3 regions of the Geodermatophilus sp. SYSU D00779 genome follow, and region 3 is predicted to be linked to each of the others. Evidence: riboswitches for the same ligand, from Rfam matches in the RefSeq annotation. Region 3 holds a riboswitch; each other region holds the start of a gene.
The links. Region 3 has a riboswitch for cyclic di-AMP ahead of ACI79G_RS08920 (aggregation-promoting factor C-terminal-like domain-containing protein). Riboswitches for the same ligand answer to the same signal wherever they lie in the genome.

Region 1 (3,263 bases), 160 kb from region 3:
AGGTTGACCGAGCTGCCCCAGGTGTTCGCGCCGCCCTCGCTGAAGATCGGCATGAACAGCGGCAGGTAGTTCCCGGACGGGCCGAGGTGGTTGTAGACGACGTCCTGGAGGACGCCGAGGCCGCGCCGGTGGCAGGCGTCGACGAAGCGCTGGTAGGCCGCGGGGCCGCCGTAGCTCTCCTGCACCGTGTACCAGAGGACGCCGTCGTAGCCCCAGTTGTGCGTGCCGTCGAAGCCGTTGACCGGCAGCAGCTCGACGAAGTCGACGCCGAGGTCGACGAGGTGGTCGAGCTTCCCGACGGCGGCGTCGAGGGTGCCCTCGGGCGTGAAGGTGCCGACGTGCATCTCGTAGACCACGCCCCCGGCCAGCGGGCGGCCGGTCCAGGCGCGGTCACCCCACTGGTAGGAGGCCGGGTCGTGGCGGCGGGACAGCCCGTGCACGCCCTCCGGCTGGCGGCGCGAGCGCGGGTCCGGCCGGGGCGTGTCGTCGTCGCCGAGCAGGAAGCCGTAGTCGGCCTCCGGGCCGGCCTCGACCTCGGCGCGCCACCAGCCGCCCTCCTCCCGGCGCATCTCGTGCACCGACCCCTCGACCTGCAGCCGGACCCGCTCCGGGACCGGCGCCCAGACGGCGAACTCGACGGCAGCGGACATGCAGGGGCCTCCAGGGGGAGATCGGGGTCGTCATGCGGACGGTCCGGGGGGTCATGCCCGCGCGGGCGGTCGCCAACCACGCGTTCCCGGCGTGCCGTGCGCCACGGGGCATCCGGACCGTCGTGGTGTCCTTACCGTGCGCACCAACCCGTGCCGGAGGGCACCACCCCGCCCCCGAGGGGCTCGCCGCGGTGGCGCTGTCGGTCGTGCTGGTGCGCATCCTGCCGCTGGAGCGGTTGCTCAACAGCGGCGTCCCGCTGGCCGACACCCCGGGCTCCCCGGTGGCCGCGGCCGTCGAGGGGCTGGTCGCGGCGACCGCGGTGGGCGCCCCGGCCGGGCTGCTGCCCGCGGTGATCGCCGTCCGGGCGCGGGTCATCGACGCCATCCGCTTCTGGAGGAGGACCCCGTCCTCCTCACCGCTCGCGAGCTCCGCGCGGGGCCCTGCAGCGGGGCCGTTCCAGGTCGTCACCGGCACCCGGCGGCCGGGGGAGGACGTCCCCCGGCCGCCGGTCCGCCTCACGGCAGCTGCAGCACCTGGCCGACCGCGATGCGGTCCGGGCTGCTCAGCTGGTCGTCGTTGGCGGCGTACAGCGCCTGCCAGCCACCCGCGACGCCCTGCTCCGACGCGATGCGGCCGAGCGTGTCACCGGCCTGCACCGTGTAGGTCCCGCCGGCGGCCGCCGGCGCGGGGGCGGACACCAGGGCCGGCGCGGCCGGAGCCGCGCCCGCCTCGGGGGCGGAGGGGTCGAGCGCCTTGCCGCAGGTCGGCCAGGCACCCGGGCCCTGCGCGTCGAGCGTGCGCTCGGCGACGGCGATCTGCTGCGCCTTGGTGGCCAGGTGGGCGTTGGGCGCGTACTCGTGGCCACCGAAGGCGGCCCAGGTGCTCGCGCTGAACTGCAGGCCGCCGTAGTAGCCGTTGCCGGTGTTGATGGCCCAGTTGCCGCTGGACTCACACTGGGCGACGGCGTCCCAGTCGTTGGGGGCCGCTGCCGAGGCCGGGGCGGCGAGGACGCCGAGGGAGACGGCGGCGGCGCCACCGAGCACCACGGCGCCGCGGCGCAGGGCGCGTGCGGGCATGCGGGAAGAGGACGAACGCATGGGGGACTCCCGATCCGCCGCCTGCGAGGTGAGCTGTCGGGTTCGGAGCGATCGGTGCCCCGGCCGTGCGCACACGGCTTCACCCCGAGGTGCCCGGCCGGACCGGCCGGACACCGAGATGGGTCCCCCACCCCCGTCCTGGCTGTGCAGGAGGTACGGCGGCCGACGGACGGGGTTCGGCGGATCGGCTCCGGCACCCGGTCCCGGATGGGGGGTGCCGGGACAAGGTAACGGTCAGGTCACGGCGCTTCACCTCGTGCCGCAGGAGCAACGGCGGTGACACGGCCGGCCGTCGGGACCGGGACCGGGCAGATCACCTGGTCACGTCCCCGCGGGCGCACGTGCACCCGCGGGGACGTGAACTGCGTCTCAGTCCACCGGTCCTGGCCCGGACCCGGCGCCCCCCTGCAGGGTCCCGCCGCGAGCCTGCGAGCGGTGGGGGCAGGGGGGCCTTCCTCAGTCGCGGACCAGCAGCGCGACCGGCAGCCGCTCGAGCAGCCCCGCCACCGGCAGCCCCTCGGCGTCGGAGACGAACCGGCCGCCGGTGAGCAGGTCCCGCCAGGCGCCGGTCGGCAGCTGGAGCGCGGTGTCGCCCCAGCCGACGATCGACAGGCCCACGGGCAGCCGGGTCGCCACGGGCACCACACCGCCCCGGTCGAAGGCGACCACGTGGTCGGCGGCGACCCCGGTCGCCGCCACCGGCTCGTACCCGGCGAACCACTCGGGGTGCTCCCGCCGCGCCCGCATCACGCGGGAGACGACGAGCAGCTTCGCCGCGCCGGTCTCGTCGACCGGGGGGACCTCACCGGCGTCCAGCTGCGCCAGCAGCCGGCGGCGCTGCTCGTAGTCGACCGGACGGCGGTTGTCCGGGTCGACCAGGGAGAGGTCCCACAGCTCGGTGCCCTGGTAGACGTCGGGGACGCCGGGCATCGTCAGCTGCAGCAGCTTCTGCGCCAGCGAGTTGGACCGGCCGAACGGCGCGATGCGGGCGGCGAACCGCTCGATCTCGGCGTTCGTCCGCTCGTCGTCGTAGGCCGCGTCGACCATCTCGTGCAGCGCCGTCTCGAACTCCTCGTCGACGTCGGTCCACGTCGTCGACGTCCCCGCCTCGCGGGCCGCCTTCTCCGCGTAGCCGTGCGCCCGCTCGCGGGACAGCGGCCAGGCGCCCACCAGGTTCTGCCACACCAGGTGGGCCAGCGGCCGGTCGGGCAGCGGGTGCCGGGTCAGCAGCCCGCGGACCAGGTCGGCCCACTCGGCCCCCAGCTCGGCGAGCACGGCCAGCCGGGCGCGGGTGTCCTCGCTGCGCTTGGTGTCGTGGGTCGACAGCGTGGTCATCGACCGCGGCTTGCGCTCCACGCGGCGCTGCTGCGCCTCGTGGAACTCCTGCACCGTGCTGCCGAACCGCGCCGGGTCGCCGCCGACCTCGTTGAGCACCACGAACCGGGCCCACCGGTAGTAGGCGCTGTCCTCGACCCCCTTGGCCATGACCGGACCGCTGGTCTGCTCGAAGCGGGT
Region 2 (3,263 bases), on a different contig from region 3:
TCGCCGCCCGGGTCCCCGCTGCGCGCCGTGGCACGGCCAGCGGTCTGGTGGTCGGCGCGTACGCGGCCGGGCCGGTGGTGCTCGGCCTGGTGTCCCCGCACGTCCTGCCGGTGGTCGGCTGGCGGACCTGCCTGGCCGTCCTCGCCGTGCTCGTCGCCGGTCTGGTGGGTCTCGCCGCCGCCCTCGCCCCCGGCGGTGCGGGGGACCAGCAGCGCCACGACTGCGTCGAGGAGCCGGTGCCCTGGACGACGGTGGGAGCCCTGTGGGTCCTCTTCGCCGGAGGTGCCGCGCCCGGTCTGGTCGTCTTCGCCGCCGCCGCGCCCCTGGCCGCCGCCCGGGGCCTGGCGCCCGGAGCCGTGGGAGCGGCCGTCTCCCTGCTGGCCGCCGGCAACCTGGCCGGCCGGCTGGGTGCCGGGTGGTGGTCGGACCGCGTCGGACGCCTCCCCGCCCTGGCGACCGCGCTCGCGGCCACCGCCGTCGCGGTCGCCGGGCTGGCCGTGGAGGCCGCACCCGGCGTCGTCCTGACCGGCCTGCTCGTCGTCGGACTGGCGTACGGCGCGGTCTCCGCGCTGGTCCCGGCGGCGACGGCGGACCGGGTCGGCGTCCGCGCCTTCCCGGCGGTGTACGGCCGGGTCTTCACCGCGTGGGGGTGTGCCGGTCTGCTCGCGCCCCTCCTCGGCAGGGGGCTGACCGACGTCGGCGGTCCGCAGGCCGCACTGCTCTGGCTCACCGTCCCGCTCGCCCTCGCGGCGGCCGCGCTGGCCGTCCTCGCCCGGAGGTGACCCCTACACCCTCCGGCCGTCGAACCCGGGGTGCGCGACGCGCATCACCTCACGAAAACGGGCCCGCGGATTGTCACAGTTGCATAACGCCGTTACGGTCGACAGGTCCGGTCGGTCGTTCCGCCTCCCAACGGGGGGCCCGAGCGGACGCCGCCGAGTCGCCTTCCGGGGCGAGCCGGGGACCCACCGCAGTACTGGGGTGAATCCCGCTCCTGGACGCACGTCCGGGGCCGGGTAGGGCTGCTTCCCGCCCGAACCCGTCAGCTAACTCGGTAGGCGGCAGTCGGAAGAAACGGAGAGCCGCCGGATGGCGTGCGCCTGCCCCGCTGCACCACCCCGCCGGCTCCGGTCCCGGGGGCGCTCCCGCACCTGACCGCCCGCGGCCGTCCGCAGCGGACGTCGCCCGCGCAGGCCCACCGGAGCCCCGAGCACCTCGGCTCGACCGGCACCCCGCCGTCCCCCTTCCGGTGCGCCCGCCTCGGCACTCGCCGCACGGCCGCGACCCCCTGCCGTCCGCACGCCTCCGCAGACCCGCGCGCCCACGCGCGCCGCTGCGCCCGCACCCCGGAGAACCCCATCCCCATGGACCCCCGCACCACCACCTCTGGCCGCCCCTCCCCTCGCCGCCCCGCCCGCGCACGCCGCCGTCCCGCCCTGTACCTGGGGATGGCCACCGCCGGCGCCGTCCTGGCCGGCGTCGTCGTCGGCCCCGAGCCGGCCGCGCAGGCCGAGGCCGCCCCGCCGGAGACCGTCAGCGTCGCCCGGGAGCTCGGGCTGACCGCCGGCTCCGGCCCCGTCGACGTCGCCACCGAGCTGCAGCCGCTGCAGGACCTCGCCGCCACCCGCAGCACCCGCGAGGCCGCCGAGACCGCCGCCCAGCAGGTCCAGGCCGCCGCCGACCAGGCGGTGCTCGACCGGCAGCGGGCCGAGGCCGAGGCCGCCGCGAAGGCGAAGGCCGAGGCGGAGGCCGCCGCGAAGGCGCAGGCCGAGGCCGCGGCGGCCGCGCAGGCCGCCGCCGGTCCCGCCCCGGCGCAGGCGGGTGCGGCAGCTCCCGCGGCGGCCGCGCCCCGGGCCTCGGCCGCCGCGGCCGGCACGGTCGCGCGCATCAGCAACACCGCCGGTCCCGTCGCCGCGGTGGTGCAGGCCGCGGCGAACCGGGTGGTCAGCAACGTGCCCGGCGCCGACTCGATCACCCTGGGCGGCACCCGCCCGAGCGCGGCCGACCCGGGCGGCCACCCGTCCGGCCTGGCTCTGGACTACATGGTGCTGTCCGACGCCGCCCTCGGGGACGCGATCGTCGCGTACCACATCGCCCACTGGGACGAGCTCGGCGTCGACTACGTCATCTGGCAGCAGCGGATGCTGTCCTCGCCCAACGGCTCCTGGAAGGCGATGGCGGACCGCGGTGGCGCGACGGCGAACCACATGGACCACCCGCACGTGAACTACCGGGGCTGACCTGCGGTTGCCCACCGCGCCGGCGGGGCAGGACGGCACGATGGGCACCAGCTCCTCCCGTCCCGTCCCGCCGACCCTCGTCGACGCCAACCGGCTGTGGGTCGACTCGCGCGTCCGTGCGCTGGTCCAGCGCCGCGTCGAGGCGCCGGTCCTGCTCCGGCTGGGCGGGCCGGTGCCCGGCGGCCGGGTCCTCGAGCTCGGCACCGGGCGGCGCGGCACCGGGCTGCGCCTGGCGCTGGAGGTCTTCGGCGCCGCACACGCCGACGGCGTCGAGCGGTACGAGACGAGCGTCGCGGCGTGCCGGGAGGCGGTCCGTGACCTGAGCGGCCGGGTCGACGTGCAGTGCGGCGACGCGACGGCGCTGACCGCGCAGGACGGGGCCTACGACGCGGTCTTCGGCTACCACGTCCTGCACCACGCCGACGCCTGGCGGGACGTCGTCCGGGAAGCGGCGCGGGTGCTGCGGCCCGGCGGGCGCCTCTACTCCTGCGAGATGACCGCGCGTTTCGTGGACAGCCGCCCGCTGCGGGCGGTCTCCCGCCACCCCGCCGACGGCGACCGGCCCACCCCGGACGGCCTGGCCGCCGCGTGCCGGGCGGCGGGGCTGACCGTGACCGCGCAGGACACCCGGCTCGCCGGCTGCTGGACGGCGCTCGTCGCGACCCGGCCCTGAGCCGGCCGCCCGCCGGACGTCAGAAGAGCGGGGCGACCGTCCGCTCGGTGTCGTGCTCGGCGATGAAGGCGCGGACGACCGGGTAGATCTCGGACTCCCAGCGCGAGCCGGCGAACACGCCGTAGTGGCCCACGCCCGGCTGCAGGTGGTGCCGCCGCCGCTCGGGCGGGAGCCCGGTGCACAGCGCGTGCGCGGCCTCGGTCTGCCCGGGCGAGCACATGTCGTCCTGGGCGCCCTCGACGGTGAGCAGCGCGGTCTCCTCGATGAGCGAGGGGTCCACGCGCCGGCCGCGCCACGTCAGGACGCCGCGGGGCAGGTCGTGCGCCATGAAGACCCGATCCAGCGTCTCC
Region 3 (3,263 bases):
CCGGCTTGAGCGCGGCGAACTCGCGGCGCAGCACCGGGACGACCTCCTCGCCCAGCATGTCCAGCTGCTCCAGCACCGTCTTCAGCGGCAGGCCGGCGTGGTCGATGAGGAACAGCTGCCGCTGGTAGTCACCGACGTACTCGCGGAAGCCGAGGGTCCGCTCGATGACCTGCTGCGGCGAGCCGACGGTCAGCGGCGTCTCGCGGGAGAAGTCCTCCAGCGAGGGGCCGTGGCCGTAGACCGGCGCGTCGTCGAAGTACGGCCGGAACTCAGCGAGCGCGTCCTGGCTGTTCCTCCGCATGAACACCTGCCCGCCCAGCCCGACGATCGCCTGGTCGGCGCTGCCGTGGCCGTGGTGCTCGAAGCGGCGGCGGTAGAACTCGACCATCCGGGCGGTGTGCTCCTTCGGCCAGAAGATGTGGTTGTGGAAGAAGCCGTCGCCGTAGTAGGCGGCCTGCTCGGCGATCTGCGGTGAGCGGATCGAGCCGTGCCACACGAACGGCGGGACGCCGTCCAGCGGCCGCGGGGTCGAGGTGAAGCCCTGCAGCGGCGTGCGGAACTGCCCCTGCCAGTCGACGACCTCCTCGTCCCACAACCGGCGCAGCAGCGCGTAGTTCTCCACCGCCAGCGGCAGGCCGTTGCGGATGTCCTGCCCGAACCAGGGGTAGACCGGGCCGGTGTTGCCGCGGCCCATCATCAGGTCGACCCGGCCGCCGGCCAGGTGCTGCAGCATCGCGTAGTCCTCGGCGATCTTCACCGGGTCGTTGGTGGTGATCAGCGTGGTCGCCGTCGACAGCTGCAGCGTGGTGGTCTGCGCGGCGATGTAGGCCAGCGTCGTCGTCGGCGAGGAGGAGAAGAACGGCGGGTTGTGGTGCTCGCCCAGGGCGAAGACGTCGAGCCCGACCTCCTCGGCCTTCTTCGCGATGGTGACGATCGCCTGGATCCGCTCAGCCTCGCTGGGCGTGCGGCCGTTGGTGGGATCGGTCGTGATGTCGCTGACCGAGAAGACGCCGAACTGCATGTCGGTCTCCGTTGGTTGAGAGTGCAACTACCGGCCCGTGCAACGTACCGCGGCCTGCGGTATTCCCCTCGTCCTGCCCCCTCGGAGGGAGGGCGGACGCCGGAGTGCGACGTCACTCACGTTTCCGATGTGGTTCCCGACATTGTCACGGGACGGTAACGCCGCCTACGGTGGCTGACGTCCGGTCGGTCGTCTCGTCCCCGCTCGGGGAGCCTGACCGGACGCCGCCGAGTCGTGTCCGCCACCAGCGGGCGCGAGCCGGGGACCCACCGCAGTACTGGGGTGAATCCCGCCCGCGTGCACGCCGCGCGGGCCGGTAGGGCTGCTTCCCGCCCGAACCCGTCAGCTAACTCGGTAGGCGGCTCACGGAAGAACGGAGCACCCGCATGCCCCGCCCACGGGCCCTCGCGGCACGCCGGCCCACCCGGCCACGCGCACTCCGCGCCTCTTCCCCGGCCTGCTGACCCGGTACCTGACCGCGCCCGCCGGCACCCCTCGTCCGCCGGCGTCCCCGTAGACCGCGCCGCACCGGGCTGTCCTCTGCCCTGAGGACCCTCCCGCGCGCCCTCTCGCCACGGAGCACCCCCACCTGATGGACACCAAGCAGTTCCCGGCCGTCCCGGCCCCCGACGCCCCCGTCAACCGGGGCGCCCGCCGTCGCCTGCGGCTGCCCACCCGCGGCCGCCGCCCGGCGATCCTGCTGGCCACCGCTGCCGCCGGTGCGATCGTCGTCAACACCGTCATCGGCGCGCAGCCGGCCGCCGAGGCCGAGGCCGAGACGGTGACGGCCTCGATGAGCGTCGCCGAGCAGCTCGGCATCACCGAGGAGTCGGCGCAGCAGCCGCTCGCCGCCCCGGCCGCCACCGAGCTGGCCCCGCTGCAGGACCTCGCCGCCTCCCGCAGCGAGCGTCAGGTCGCGGAGGCGCAGGCCGCGCAGGTCCAGGCCGCCGCCGAGCAGGCCGAGCTGGACCGCCAGGCCGCCGAGAAGGCCGCCGCCGAGCAGGCCGCTCGCGAGGCCGCGGAGCGCGCGGCCGCCGAGAAGGCCGCCGCCGAGGCCGCCGCCCGTGAGGCCGCGGAGCGCGACGCCGCCGCGAAGAAGGCTGCGGCTCCGGCGCCCGCCGCCAGCAGCTCGTCGTCCGCGGCGCGTGGCTCCTTCAAGGACTACGCGATGAGCAAGGTCGGCAGCGCCGAGCAGTTCAGCTGCCTGGAGAAGCTGTGGGGCAAGGAGAGCGGCTGGAACCCCAACGCGCAGAACCCCACCAGCACCGCCTACGGCATCCCGCAGTTCCTCAACTCGACCTGGGCCAGCACCGGCATCGCCAAGACGTCGGACGGCTACCGCCAGATCGACGCGGGCCTGATCTACATCGAGAGCCGCTACGGCAGCCCCTGCGGCGCCTGGGCGCACTCGCAGTCCACCGGCTGGTACTGAGCGAGGACCCCGTCCTCCCCACCCCTCGCAGGCTCGGGGCGGGACCCGAGACGGGGCCGCCTCCTGCCCCCCGGGCCGGAGGTCAGCAGCACCGAGGGCCGTCCCCGCACTGCGGGGGCGGCCCTCGGCCGTTCCCGGGCCGTGGTGGACTGCGAGGTGTGACCGTCCGCTCCGTCCCGTCCGCCTTCGTCCGCGCCCACACCCAGGTGCGGCGGCCCTCCTCGGTGCCGGAGGTCCGGCTGCACGTCGCCGACGACGTCGTCGCGCTGTGGGAGGCGATGGAGGCGGCGGACGGCGGGGCGGGGGAGACCCCGCCGTTCTGGGCCGCCGCCTGGCCCGGCGGGCAGGCCCTGGCCCGGTACGTGCTCGACACCCCGTCGGTGGTGGCCGGGCGGGCCGTCCTCGACCTCGGCTCCGGCAGCGGGCTGGTGGCGCTCGCCGCGCGCCTCGCCGGCGCCCGGTCGGTGCTGGCCAGCGACGTCGACCCGTTCAGCCGCACGGCGGTCGGCGTCAACGCCGGCCTCAACGGCGTCGGTGGGATCAGCGTCACCGGCGACGTCCTCGGCCGCGACCCGGTCGGCATCGACGTCGTCCTGGCCGGCGACGTCTGCTACGACCGGGAGATGACCGAGCGGGTGCTGCCCTTCCTCGACCGGGCCCGCGCTGGCGGCTGCGAGGTCTACGTCGGCGACCCCGGCCGGCCCTACCTGCCGCACGACCGGCTCGAAGGTGTGGCGGTCTACGAGATCGCGGAGACCGAGGGGCCCGGGCTGCGCCGCACGACGGTCTGGCGGCTGCCCTGAGCGGGAC

Region 1: another riboswitch for cyclic di-AMP. It lies ahead of ACI79G_RS09605 (transglycosylase family protein); the one in region 3 lies ahead of ACI79G_RS08920 (aggregation-promoting factor C-terminal-like domain-containing protein).
Region 2: another riboswitch for cyclic di-AMP. It lies ahead of ACI79G_RS20025 (hypothetical protein); the one in region 3 lies ahead of ACI79G_RS08920 (aggregation-promoting factor C-terminal-like domain-containing protein).

What each region holds. Positions count from the first base shown of each region.
Region 1 covers NZ_JBJGZQ010000009.1:162,370-165,632, reverse strand. Annotated here, with positions in the region: gene treZ (malto-oligosyltrehalose trehalohydrolase) at 1-650, opposite strand, end outside; gene ACI79G_RS09605 (transglycosylase family protein) at 1,167-1,727, opposite strand; cyclic di-AMP (ydaO/yuaA leader) riboswitch at 1,752-1,919, opposite strand; gene treY (malto-oligosyltrehalose synthase) at 2,205-3,263, opposite strand, start outside.
Region 2 covers NZ_JBJGZQ010000028.1:5,813-9,075, forward strand. Annotated here, with positions in the region: gene ACI79G_RS20020 (MFS transporter) at 1-782, shown strand, start outside; cyclic di-AMP (ydaO/yuaA leader) riboswitch at 924-1,076, shown strand; gene ACI79G_RS20025 (hypothetical protein) at 1,365-2,240, shown strand; gene ACI79G_RS20030 (class I SAM-dependent methyltransferase) at 2,281-2,913, shown strand; gene phaZ (polyhydroxyalkanoate depolymerase) at 2,933-3,263, opposite strand, start outside.
Region 3 covers NZ_JBJGZQ010000009.1:7,195-10,457, reverse strand. Annotated here, with positions in the region: gene ACI79G_RS08925 (LLM class flavin-dependent oxidoreductase) at 1-1,021, opposite strand, end outside; cyclic di-AMP (ydaO/yuaA leader) riboswitch at 1,237-1,397, shown strand; gene ACI79G_RS08920 (aggregation-promoting factor C-terminal-like domain-containing protein) at 1,614-2,453, shown strand; gene ACI79G_RS08915 (class I SAM-dependent methyltransferase) at 2,612-3,256, shown strand.